Regions from separate parts of the Xenorhabdus sp. Sc-CR9 genome, predicted to be linked through region 3. Evidence: predicted binding sites of a transcription regulator. Region 3 holds the regulator's gene; each other region holds the start of a gene.
The links. Region 3 encodes CRP, which controls carbon source genes, mostly activating them, when cyclic AMP is high. Its sites were predicted from a motif close to ATGTGANNNNNNTCACAT; they were not measured.
Positions count from the first base shown of each region.

Region 1: AACQ81_RS11105 (NupC/NupG family nucleoside CNT transporter) is a predicted target of CRP. The motif match lies at 1,520-1,537, and genes of this name have one in related genera.
Region 2: focA (formate transporter FocA) is a predicted target of CRP. The motif match lies at 1,660-1,677, and genes of this name have one in related genera.
Region 4: AACQ81_RS08735 (CidA/LrgA family protein) is a predicted target of CRP. The motif match lies at 1,594-1,611, and genes of this name have one in related genera.

Region 1 is NZ_CAWQTY010000178.1:32,447-35,665, reverse strand. It holds gene AACQ81_RS11115 (patatin-like phospholipase family protein) at 1-588, shown strand, start outside; gene AACQ81_RS11110 (TatD family hydrolase) at 589-1,359, shown strand; gene AACQ81_RS11105 (NupC/NupG family nucleoside CNT transporter) at 1,710-2,975, shown strand.
Region 2 is NZ_CAWQTY010000167.1:65,779-68,997, forward strand. It holds gene ycaO (30S ribosomal protein S12 methylthiotransferase accessory factor YcaO) at 1-1,426, shown strand, start outside; gene focA (formate transporter FocA) at 1,745-2,602, shown strand; gene pflB (formate C-acetyltransferase) at 2,657-3,219, shown strand, end outside.
Region 3 is NZ_CAWQTY010000194.1:4,763-7,981, forward strand. It holds gene ppiA (peptidylprolyl isomerase A) at 1-14, shown strand, start outside; gene AACQ81_RS14190 (aminodeoxychorismate synthase component II) at 433-1,008, shown strand; gene AACQ81_RS14195 (aminotransferase class III-fold pyridoxal phosphate-dependent enzyme) at 1,130-1,498, shown strand; gene crp (cAMP-activated global transcriptional regulator CRP) at 1,580-2,212, opposite strand; gene AACQ81_RS14205 (phosphoribulokinase) at 2,726-3,219, opposite strand, start outside.
Region 4 is NZ_CAWQTY010000167.1:130,219-133,437, forward strand. It holds gene metG (methionine--tRNA ligase) at 1-1,504, shown strand, start outside; gene AACQ81_RS08735 (CidA/LrgA family protein) at 1,664-2,104, shown strand; gene AACQ81_RS08740 (CidB/LrgB family autolysis modulator) at 2,098-2,793, shown strand; gene cdd (cytidine deaminase) at 2,997-3,219, shown strand, end outside.

The sequences.
Region 1 (3,219 bases), on a different contig from region 3:
GTTGTTTATCAAGATGGAGGTATTTGCGATGCGATACCCGTTCAAGAAGCCTATCTCCGTGGTGCGGATACAATTGTTGTAATCAGGACAGTTCCTTCACAGCTTTACTATACACCCCAGTGGTTCAAGCGTATGGAGCGTTGGTTGGAAGACAGCAGTCTGCAAAAAATGGTTAAGATGGTTAATCTCCATGCCAACAGTTACCGCCGGACGCAAAAATTTATCGAAAATCCACCGGATGATGTGCAGATCTTTGAAATCTATCCACCAGCCCCATTGGCGACAATGGCATTGGGAAGCCGAATTAGTGTATTGAATCAGGATTATCATTTGGGGAGACGCTGCGGGCGATATTTTTTGGCAACGATTGGGCATACGTTTGTGGACGGAAAATTTGGGCATATTGAACGTAAAAGCTATGGTGTATGTCGCAGCGGATTAAATTCAGATAGTGTCAATCATAGCTGCTTTCGGCGGAACCATTTCCTGAATCACGCCAATCCTCTGATAGTGGGGACACCTGCCTCTGATGTGATAGACAACACACAGGCAACAGAGCAGATCATGATGGATAATTTGGATAATTAGATGTTTATTGATACACATTGCCACTTTGATTTTTCGCCTTTTGCTGGCGATGAAATAAAAAGTCTGGAACAAGCCAGAAAAGTGGGTGTAGAAAAAATTATCGTGCCCACGGTAAGCCAAATAAATTTCCAGCGGGTTGCTGCATTGGCAGAGGCTTATCCTTCAATTTATGCTGCGTTCGGTTTACACCCGCTTTATATCCGTCAACATCAAAATGCACATTTGGATGAGTTGAACCAACAGTTACAGAAAAAAAGCGCCAAATGTGTGGCGGTAGGCGAGATAGGCCTAGACCTTTATATGCCTGAACCGCAGTTTGAGATGCAAAAAAGTGTATTGGAAGCACAGCTGAAGCTGGCCAAACAGTATGATTTACCCGCGATACTTCATTCCAGAAAAAGTCATGACCAATTGGCCGCAATTTTACGAAAACATAAATTGCCACGTACTGGTGTGATTCATGGTTTTGCAGGAAGCTTGTCACAAGCCAAGGCTTTTATTGGCCTGGGATTTTATATTGGCGTAGGAGGAACCATTACTTATGACAGAGCACAAAAGACACGTAATACTATTTCACAGCTACCCTTGTCATCATTAGTGTTGGAAACTGATTCGCCTGATATGCCTCTGGCAGGATCCCAAGGCCAACCCAATCGACCTGAAAAAGTTGCACAAGTTTTTTCAGTACTGTGTGAATTGCGTACAGAATCACCGGATGAGATTGCCAATCAAATTTATCATAATAGTAGAGTACTATTTTTACTGGGCTGATTTTAATAGGCAAAACTCATTGAGTTTTTTAGCTGTGGCTTTATATAATCGGCTTCCATTAAACATTAATAATGTTTAACTTATATTCTCTGCTTATTTATTCTTTTTTTTACCTTTTTTCCCGCTAAATTATCTAATCCCACCGAAACCAGGCGGTTTTATGTGATGTGCATCTCATTTTTCGTTTTTATATTACTTTTTGCTGTATTAAATTGTGATGTTAGTTGCTTGTTCCTTTTTAGTACTAGGTATAATCAGCACACACACAATGTCAGTAGGAAATTACAAAAAAACTGACATATTTTTTATTATTCATTCAGTGAACAGGGATTCTTCCAATGCAACTCCTTATGAGCCTGGTCGGGATGGCAGTGCTGATTTTTATCGCAGTACTCTTCTCCAGTAACTATCGAGCTATTAAAATCCGTACTGTCCTGGGCGCCTTCCTGATTCAGATTGCTATTGGGGCATTTGTACTTTATGTACCCGCTGGTAAAGACATTCTGGGAGGAATGTCAGAAGGCGTTTCCAATGTGATTGGATATGGCCAGAAAGGAACAGACTTTATTTTTGGCGGATTGGTTTCCGACAAAATGTTTGAACTGTTTGGTGGCGGTGGTTTTGTTTTTGCCCTGCGTGTTCTGCCGGTAATTGTTTTCTTCTCCTCACTTATTGCCGTGCTTTATTATATGGGCGTTATGCAGCTTATCATCAAAATCTTGGGTGGTGGCTTGCAGAAAATACTGGGAACATCCCGGACTGAATCTTTGTCTGCAACCGCGAATATTTTCGTAGGTCAAACCGAAGCCCCTCTGGTTGTTCGTCCTTATATTTCTACCATGACTCAATCTGAGCTGTTCGCTGTTATGTGCGGTGGCTTGGCCTCTGTAGCGGGTTCAGTATTGGCGGGCTATGCCTCTATGGGTGTTCCATTGGAATACCTGATTGCAGCTTCATTTATGGCGGCACCGGGTGGTCTGCTGTTTGCGAAACTGATGGTGCCTGAAACCGAAGAAACACATGACACTACTGATGCGATGTCACTGATTGCAGCAGAAGAGCGTCCGGCAAATATCATCGATGCAGCCGCATCAGGTGCAGCATCTGGTATGCAATTGGCTCTGAACGTCGGTGCAATGTTGTTGGCATTCACCGCATTGATCGCTTTGTTAAACGGTATCCTGGGCGGTATCGGCGGTTGGTTCGATTATCCTCAATTATCCATGGAACTGGTACTGGGCTGGGCTTTTGCACCAATTGCTTATCTGATCGGGGTTCCGTGGCATGAAGCGACTATTGCAGGCTCTTTCATCGGCCAGAAACTGGTAGTCAATGAATTCGTCGCATTCATGAACTTTGGTGAATACCTGAAACCTGACAATGTTGTTCAGGCCGCAGGCCTGCAAGTACTTTCCGAACATACCAAAGCCATTATCTCCTTTGCTCTGTGTGGCTTCGCTAACTTGTCTTCTGTGGCTATTCTTCTGGGCGGCTTGGGCGGTATGGCACCAAACCGTCGCGGCGATATTGCTCGTTTCGGCTTGAAAGCTGTATTGGCAGGCTCACTCTCTAACTTGATGAGTGCAACTATTGCTGGGTTCTTCCTCTCTCTGTAAAACGTAGGAAGCGTAGCACTCAGGAAGCGTTATCAAATTGAATGCAGGTGAGATTTCTCACCTGCATTTGTTTTTCCCAACGCTATTTAATGTGACTTTTTTCACATTAAAATGTTTTCGTTTGCAAGCCATATTTTATTAGTGTGATTTGAAGCACTAATTATTGAACATTTACATGTTCAAATAATGATATGCAAAGACTTAATGAATCAAGTTGATATCTGTGGGGTCATGCAAGAAGAAA
Region 2 (3,219 bases), on a different contig from region 3:
AGATGATTCCCTGCCAGAAGGCATTTTAGACGAACGTCTCCATCATTTTTACAACCCAGACAATGCCCTCAATGCCAGCCAATTGATTGATCTTCAATCAGGCAATGAAGATCGCGGGATCTGCGCCCTGCCATTCTCTCGTCAGTCAGATAATCAAACTATTTATATTCCGATGAACATTATCGGAAACCTGTATGTTTCAAATGGTATGTCAGCCGGTAATACCATTAACGAAGCGCGCGTTCAGGGATTATCTGAAGTGTTCGAACGCTATGTGAAAAACCGCATTATTGCAGAACTCATCAGCTTGCCTGAAATCCCACAAGACGTTATGAACCGCTACCCTAGCGTAGTTGAGTCCGTCAATAAATTGCAGGAAGAAGGCTTCCCGATTTATTGCTACGATGCTTCACTCGGCGGCCAATTCCCGGTCATTTGCGTTGTATTACTCAATCCGAATAATGGAACTTGCTTTGCATCCTTTGGTGCCCATCCTGATTTTGGCGTTGCACTGGAACGTACTGTCACAGAGTTGCTGCAAGGGCGCAGCCTGAAAGATCTGGATGTCTTCACTCCACCCAGTTTCGATGATGAAGAAGTTTCTGAGCATACTAATCTGGAAACTCACTTTATTGATTCAAGCGGCGCGATCAGTTGGGATCTATTTAAACAAGATGCTGATTATGAGTTTGCTGACTGGAATTTCAGCGGAACAACAGAAGAAGAATTTGACACTTTGATGGGGATCTTCAATACACTGGATGCTGACGTCTACATTGCTGATTATGAGCATCTTGGCGTTTATGCCTGCCGTATTCTGGTCCCGGGTATGTCAGATATTTATCCAGTTGAAGATCTGCATATTGCCAATAACACCATGGGAACTCATCTTCGTGATACCATTCTGGCGTTACCGGTAAGCCAATGGCAACCAGAAGAATATCTCGCTTTCCTTGAACAATTGGATGATGAGGGGTTAGATGATTTCACCCGTATTCGTGAATTGCTGGGAATTGCTGCGGGCAAAGATAACGGTTGGAGCAACCTGCGTATCGGTGAATTGAAATCCATGCTGGCATTGGCTGGTAACGATCTGGAACAAGCGCTGATTTGGGTTGAATGGACACAAGATTTCAATACTTCTATTTTCACCGCTGAGCGAGCAAATTATTACCGCTGCCTGCAAACTTTATTGTTATTGACCCAAGAAGAGGATCGCAAACCAGAACAATATTATCAGGTGTTTGTGAAAATGTATGGTCAGGATACTGTTGATGCAGCTTCCGCTGCTATTGCCGGAGAGAACTGTTTCTACGGTTTATGGTCTATCGATTCAGAGTTGAAATCATTACCAGCACATCAGGCATTATTGAATGCCTATGAAAAATTGCAAAAAGCCAAGCGTAAATTTTGGGCAAATAAATAAACGATTAGATTAAAGTTTATTAAAAGTAAAATTCAGGTTAAATATAGTTTATATTAAAACAACAAATAAATGACAATTTAACCTGTTATTTTACTTTTTATGTCTGAAATCTCCCTATCTGTCCCTATAAAATATTTTTATAGATTTTAAAAAATATTTTATACATATAAATCAATACATTAAAGTCAAAAAGCCATATTCGGGTCATCATATTTCACCAGACTTTAAGACTAATATGATCCATATCAAATTCAGATCAGTATCGGTTTGTTACTATCATTGCGTGCTATATTAATTAAGGATAAAGAGAGTGTTAGGATGAAAACTGACAACCCTTTTAATTTATTTCCACCTGCTGTAATGGCACAAATCGCTGATGATAGTGGTGTATATAAAGTCAATAAACACCCCGCAGTGACTTACTTATCGGCAATCATGGCGGGTGTGTTTATCTCCATTGCTTTTGTTTTTTATATTACGGCAACAACAGGAACCTCTTCCATTCCTTATGGATTGGCAAAATTAACGGGGGGACTCTGCTTTTCTCTTGGCCTAATGCTGGTGGTTGTATGTGGTGCCGATCTCTTCACTTCTACCGTACTGACAATCATTTCAAAAGCGACAGGGCGTATTACTTGGTCACAGATGCTAAAAAACTGGATTAACGTTTATATTGGTAATCTGATTGGCGCACTGTTTTTCGTGGCCTTAATCTGGTACTCAGGACAATATACCGTTGCCAATGGTATCTGGGGGCTGAATGTATTACAAACAGCTGATCATAAAATGCACCATTCCTTTATTGAAGCGATTTGTTTAGGCATTTTAGCTAATCTGATGGTATGCCTTGCGGTCTGGATGAGCTATGCCGGACGCAGCCTGATCGATAAACTATTCGCGCTGATACTGCCAATTGGCATGTTTGTCGCCAGTGGCTTTGAACACAGTATCGCTAACATATTTTTAATTCCGTTCGGGATCACCATCAAAAATTTCGCGCCTGAAGAATTCTGGCTGAAAGTAGGAGTTACTCCCGAGCAGTTTCCGCAACTCACCGTTTCGAATTTTATTACCGATAATCTGATCCCTGTAACGATAGGTAACATTATCGGTGGTGCTGTATTGGTTGGGTTGACTTATTGGATCATCTATTTACGCGGTGGCAAAAAGAATTAATTCGCCTCCACGCCAGATTTCTTAAAAGTTCCACTGTTAAAAGGTAGAAGTATCATGTCCGAGTTAAATGAAAAATTTTCTGTTGCATGGCAAGGATTTAACGAAGGTAGCTGGCAGAATAAAGTCGACGTTCGTGACTTCATCCAGAAAAATTATATCCCGTATGAAGGTGACGAATCGTTCCTTGCAGGCGCCACAAAATCGACAGATGTTTTGTGGGAAAAAGTCATGGAAGGTATCAAAATCGAAAACCGCACTCATGCACCGGTAGATTTTGATACTGATGTTGCATCTACAATTACCTCTCATGATGCTGGTTATATTGAAAAAGATCTGGAACAAATCGTTGGCCTGCAAACCGAAGCGCCTCTGAAACGAGCCATTATTCCATTTGGTGGCATTAAAATGGTTGAAGGTTCTTGCAAAGCCTACAATCGCAATCTCGATCCAAAACTGAAACAAATTTTTACTGACTATCGCAAAACCCATAATCAGGGTGTGTTTGATGTTTATACTCCTGATATCCTGAAATGCCGTAAATCGGGTGTTTTGACTGGTCTGCCAGATGCCTATGGCCGTGGCCGCATCATCGGTGATTATCGTCGTGTCGCATTGTA
Region 3 (3,219 bases):
AGATCGAGCCTTAATCTTTCAATCTCCTGTTTTGTAGGCTGTTCTCACTCACCCCAGAAACATAGCCGTCTATGTTTCTGGGGATTAATGAGAGATTCCTGCCTCTCACCAAGGGACAGTCTTCGGCTGGACAAATTCGTTCCCGACGAACTTGTCGGTTCCTTTACTGTCGCACTGCCTCTTGAAATCCATTGGTTATAAGCCATAAGTAGATACTCGGATAATCGCCCTTGATTGTTTGGGTTGCACTTTACTTCTCTGAGTTTCCCTTCTCTGTCGCTACTATTCTAACAGTGCTTCTGTGGTATGATGAGTACTTCGTTGCCGTTAATAGTGTTTATCTGATTTTATTTTACCGTGAGACATAATGCATAATACCCTAATGTGGGTAGGGTAACTTATAAAACTATAAAATCAGTAGGATATACTCCTATGTTATTAATAATAGATAATTACGACTCTTTTACATTCAATTTATATCAGTATTTTTGTGAGTTAGGGACAGAGGTTTTAGTTAAACGCAATGATGAGTTGCAGCTTGAAGATATCGAAAAGCTGGCACCCACGCATTTAGTGATTTCACCTGGGCCTTGTACGCCAAATGAAGCAGGGATCTCGCTGGAAGCGATTTCGCATTTTGCCGGAAAGTTACCTATTCTCGGTGTGTGTTTGGGGCATCAGGCGATAGGGCAAGCTTTTGGTGCGAGCATAGTCAAAGCCCGTGAAGTGATGCATGGAAAAACCAGTTTGCTCCATCATTGTCAGCAGGGGGTATTCAAGGGATTGGATCATCCATTGACCGTCACTCGTTATCACTCTTTGGTTATTGCTGCGGAAACCCTTCCGGCATCATTTGAAGTAACGGCATGGAGCCAACGCAATGGTGATGTGGATGAAATCATGGGGATACGCCACCGTACTTTGCCACTGGAAGGGGTGCAATTTCACCCAGAAAGTATTCTTAGTGAGCAAGGACATGAGTTGTTGAATAATTTTCTTAAATATTAATCTGGTAACACCAAACCCCTCACTCTACTGTTTTTTTATTTGCTATAATGTGGTTTTTTATTCATATTTAATGACTATTATTTCACTTAGATGTGGTAAATATAAAAACAAGGTGAGGGAAATGGTAGGAAATCCTCTGGCTTGTTCTGTTGGTTGTGCAGCTCTGGATATTATCAATACGCCAGAAGTATTGGCCGGAGTGGAAGAACGTCATGATATGATCATTTGCGCATTGGAGAATCTGAACCAAAAATATGGCATTTTTCAGGAAATTCGTGGAAAAGGGCTGCTTATCGGCGCTGTATTGAAAAAAGAGTATCAGAGTAAATCCAGAGATATATTGCAGAAAGTGGTTGAACAGGGGTTGATGTTATTGAGTGCAGGAGACGGTATTCTGCGTTTTACGCCGTCATTGGTGATTCCTGAGGATGATATAGCAGAAGGCATGGCACGGCTGGATATAGCGATAACGCGGTGGTTAGATAAATAAGCTGGCAGCCAGATAAAGCAATAACAGAACAAAGAAGCCAGTGGGAATCTCGTAGATTACACTGGCCCGGTTTTTCAGGAACTAACGGGTCCCATAAACGACAATAGTTTTACCATGTGCAGAGATCAGGTTTTGATCTTCCAGCATTTTCAGAATGCGGCCAACTGTTTCACGTGAACAACCTACAATTTGTCCAATCTCCTGACGTGTGATTTTAATCTGCATACCATCAGGGTGAGTCATCGCATCAGGCTGCTTAGCCAGATTGAGTAATGTTTGGGCGATACGGCCTGTAACGTCCAGAAAGGCCAAGTTACCCACTTTTTCGGAAGTTGTTTGCAGGCGACTTGCCATCTGAGCAGATAAACGCATTAGAATGTCAGGATTAACCTGAATTAACTGACGGAATTTCTTGTAAGAAATTTCAGCCACTTCACAGGCGCTTTTAGCGCGCACCCATGCTGTACGTTCTTGCCCCTCTTCAAACAATCCAAGTTCACCAATGAAGTCTCCCTGATTTAAATAAGAGAGAATCATCTCTTTACCTTCTTCATCTTTTATTAGAACAGCAACTGAACCTTTAACAATGTAGTAAAGCGTTTCTGCTTTCTCGCCTTGATGAATAAGCGTGCTCTTGGATGGATATTTGTGAATATGGCAGTGTGACAAAAACCATTCAAGAGTAGGGTCTGTTTGTGGCTTGCCGAGAACCATTCGCTTTATCCTCTGTTGTTATTTCTGCCTTTATGAAGTGAGAAACAGGCCGTTTCTCTTAAGGCTAGTTTTATAAAGTCAATAGATTAACATATTAACTTGCTGAAAAACTGACAAACGAGAATTTTATATGGATTATAAAAATTTCAATATACAAGTGTATTGATCTTAACCCATATACCTTGCCAGTCTCGCATGTAGACTTGTTTGTAACACAGGAAAACGTTTCTGTCTTCTCTTGTATCGCTTCAGCATATTAAACTGGTTATCAGATTACCAGAAATTGGTCTAGAGACGTGGTCTTATTGATTTTATATTTATAATAACGAAAGATAATGCTGAATACTGTCCTTTTAGTGAAGTATTTCACGTTGTTTTTGCATGTATTAGTTCTTCATGGTTATGATTTTTATCAGGCTGATTTATCGCCACATAAATCACTTATTTATTTTAATAAAACAGGCGGCATTATTTTTTGTTACCTGTTTTATTAAAAATAAAATGAAGCCTAGATCATGAGATCTTTTTACCTTCCAGTAATTGTTTGACGAGCGGTGCCATAATTAACTCCATAGCCAATCCCATTTTTCCACCCGGCACGACGATAGTATTTATACTGGAAATAAATGAACCCTGAAGCATTGCCAGTAAATAGGGAAAATCAATTTGGCTTAGACCTCGAAAACGAATCACGATAAAACTTTCGTCTAACGAAGGAATGGCCTTGGCAGAAAAAGGATTAGAGGTATCAACAGTGGGAACGCGCTGAAAGTTGATGTGTGTGCGTGAAAATTGAGGAGTGATATAGCGAATATAATCGTCCATTGAGCGAACAACAGAATCCATAACAGCTTCTTGAGAGTGTCCACGCTCGCTGGTATCACGGATCAGTTTTTGTATCCATTCCAGATTGACTATAGGTACAACACCAATCAGCAAGTCAACATAGCTGGCAACATTATGTTGTGGCGTGACAACACCGCCGTGCAGCCCTTCGTAAAACAGAA
Region 4 (3,219 bases), on a different contig from region 3:
TTCTGTTGTTTCTGGGGCAACACCAGAAATGCGTAAGACAGAGCATTTCTTCTTCGATCTGCCTGCATTCAGCGACATGCTGCAAAAATGGACTCGTTCCGGCACGTTGCAGGAACAAGTAGCGAACAAAATGCAGGAATGGTTCGATTCAGGTCTGCAACAATGGGATATCACCCGTGATGCGCCGTATTTCGGTTTTGAGATCCCTGATCAACCAGGCAAATATTTCTATGTCTGGCTGGACGCTCCAATTGGTTATATGGGTTCATTCAAGAACCTGTGTGACAAGCGGAGTGACCTGAATTTCGATGAATTCTGGGAGAAAGACTCCAAGACTGATCTCTATCATTTCATCGGCAAAGACATTGTTTATTTCCACAGTCTGTTCTGGCCTGCAATGCTGGAAGGCAGCAACTACCGTAAACCAACCAATCTGTTTGTTCACGGTTATATCACCGTTAACGGCACCAAGATGTCTAAATCCCGTGGGACTTTTATCAAGGCCGAAACCTATTTAAAACACCTTGATGCAGACTGCCTACGTTACTATTACGCTGCTAAGCTTTCTTCCCGCATTGATGATATAGACCTGAATCTGGAAGATTTTGTTCAACGTGTAAACAGTGATGTCGTTAACAAAGTAGTGAATCTTGCCTCACGCAATGCAGGTTTCATTAATAAGCGCTTTGGTGGCAAGCTGGCTGATCAACTCGCTGATCCTGAGTTGTACCAGAAGTTTGTTGATGCCGCACAGGTTATCGCAGAAGATTTCACTAATCGCGAATTTGGTAAGGCAATCCGTGAAATCATGGCACTGGCTGACCTCGCTAACCGCTATGTTGATGAACAAGCACCGTGGGTTGTAGCGAAACAAGAAGGCCGTGACGCCGATCTTCAGGCTATCTGTTCAATGGGAATTAACTTGTTCCGTGTGCTGATGACTTACCTGAAACCCGTCCTTCCGGGCTTGTCCGCACGTACAGAAGCATTCTTGAATACAGAACTGACTTGGGATGGTATCCGTCAACCTCTGCTGAGCCATGACGTTTCCCCATTCAAAGCTCTTTTTAACCGCATCGAGATGGCTAAAATTGAAGCGATGGTTGCTGATTCAAAAGAGAACATCGAGCCTAAAAAAACGGTAACAGGCCCGCTGGCAGATGATCCGATTCAGGACACCATCACATTTGATGATTTTGCCAAGATTGACCTGCGGATCGCATTGATCAAACAGGCAGATTTTGTCGAAGGTTCAGACAAATTGCTGAAATTATCCCTTGATATCGGGGGCGAAACTCGTCAGGTTTTTTCTGGGATTCGTTCTGCTTATCCTGATCCGAAAATGTTAGAAAATCGTTTGACCGTGATGGTTGCCAACCTCGCACCACGCAAAATGCGCTTTGGCATTTCAGAAGGCATGGTAATGGCAGCAGGCTCCGGCGGAAAAGAAATTTTCCTGTTAAGCCCGGACAGCGGCGCACAACCAGGCATGCAGGTTAAATAATCGCTATATACTGACAGAATATTAATTATTACCAGACAACATTATTGTTGTAAAGATAGTAAAGCGGGCTAAAAAAAGCCCGCTTTTTTATGTGATGTATGGCACATTTAGAAAGTTAATCGTATGATGAACTCTCCCTATATTGAGGAATTATCGATTATGTCTTTCCAAAACATGCTGATGATAGGCTGGCAATATCTGCGCGCATTCGCACTGCTCTATTTGTGCTTGATCGCGGGGAATATCATTTCAGCATTCCTTCCTTTCTCTCTTCCCGGTAGTATTATTGGTTTACTTATCCTTTTCGGTTTACTGGCATTCCAAATTATTCCCCCACATTGGGTGAAGCCAAGTTGTAGTCTGTTGATGAAGAACATGACATTACTCTTTTTGCCTATTGGGGTGGGGATCATGAATTATTACCCACAACTCAGCCAACAAATGTTCCCAATCGTTCTTTCCTGTGTCGTCAGTACAGTGATTGTCATGATTGCCGTTGCTTACAGTTCCCACTATATCCATCGCGAACGCATCATTATTGGTTCCAAACAAGAAGCAACTACTACATCACAACAACTTGAAGAGAAAGAAAAATGTTGAGCTATATCTGGTGGTCACTGCCATTAACACTACTTGTATTTTATCTAGCCAAAAGACTGTCTATACGATTAAAACTTCCTATATTTAATCCCTTATTGATATCAATAACCATTATCATTCCTTTGCTCTTGATGACACATACATCATATGAGCACTATTTTGCAGGCAGCCGGATATTAAACGATTTGCTGCAACCAGCCGTAGTCGCTCTTGCTTTTCCTCTTTATGAACAACTGCACCAAATCCGTACTCAGTGGAAATCAATCATTACCATTTGTTTTATCGGCTGTATTGTCGCAATGGTAACCGGTACAGCTATAGCATTATGGGCAGGTGCAACACCTGAAATCGCAGCCTCAATTCTGCCTAAATCTGTGACAACCCCTATCGCTATGGCGGTAGCCAATTCCATCGGTGGGATTCCTGCCATCAGCGCCGCTTGTGTGATCATGGTGGGTATTTTAGGTTCTATCTTCGGTCATAACCTATTTAATCTTCTTAAAATAAAAACGAAGGTTTCCCGAGGATTGGCTATGGGTACAGCAGCTCATGCCGTAGGAACCGCCCGCTGTGCTGAGGTAGATCATACTGAAGGTGCATACAGTTCACTGGCCCTGATGACCTGCGGCATTATTACTTCACTGATTGCACCTTTTTTATTCCCGATACTGCTTCACTTATTTAGTTGATTATTCTACAAATGATTTTCATCTAAATAGTTATCAAACCGTAATAAAAAAGTGAAAGAATTAATAAAAATCATAACAATTTGATTTGTATTGCTATAATAATAGCTTTATTGCACAAATTTCATTGATTTTATGGTTGTTATCACATTACAAACCTAAACAGACATCCTAGAATGTCCTTCAATTAATTTGGAGATCATTCTATGCAAGCTCGTTTTAACGCTATTTGGTCAGAAATCACCCCTAAACTGCAACAAGCTTTGTTGCCTTATATCGGAAGTGACGATTTTCCAGCCATGCTGACAACGGAGCAGGTTGAGTCCATCAAGCGGAACAGTGGCTTTGATGATCACGCTTTGGCATTTGCCTTATTGCCATTAGCTGCTGCCTGCTCTATTGCTCCTATTTCTCATTTTTATGTCGGTG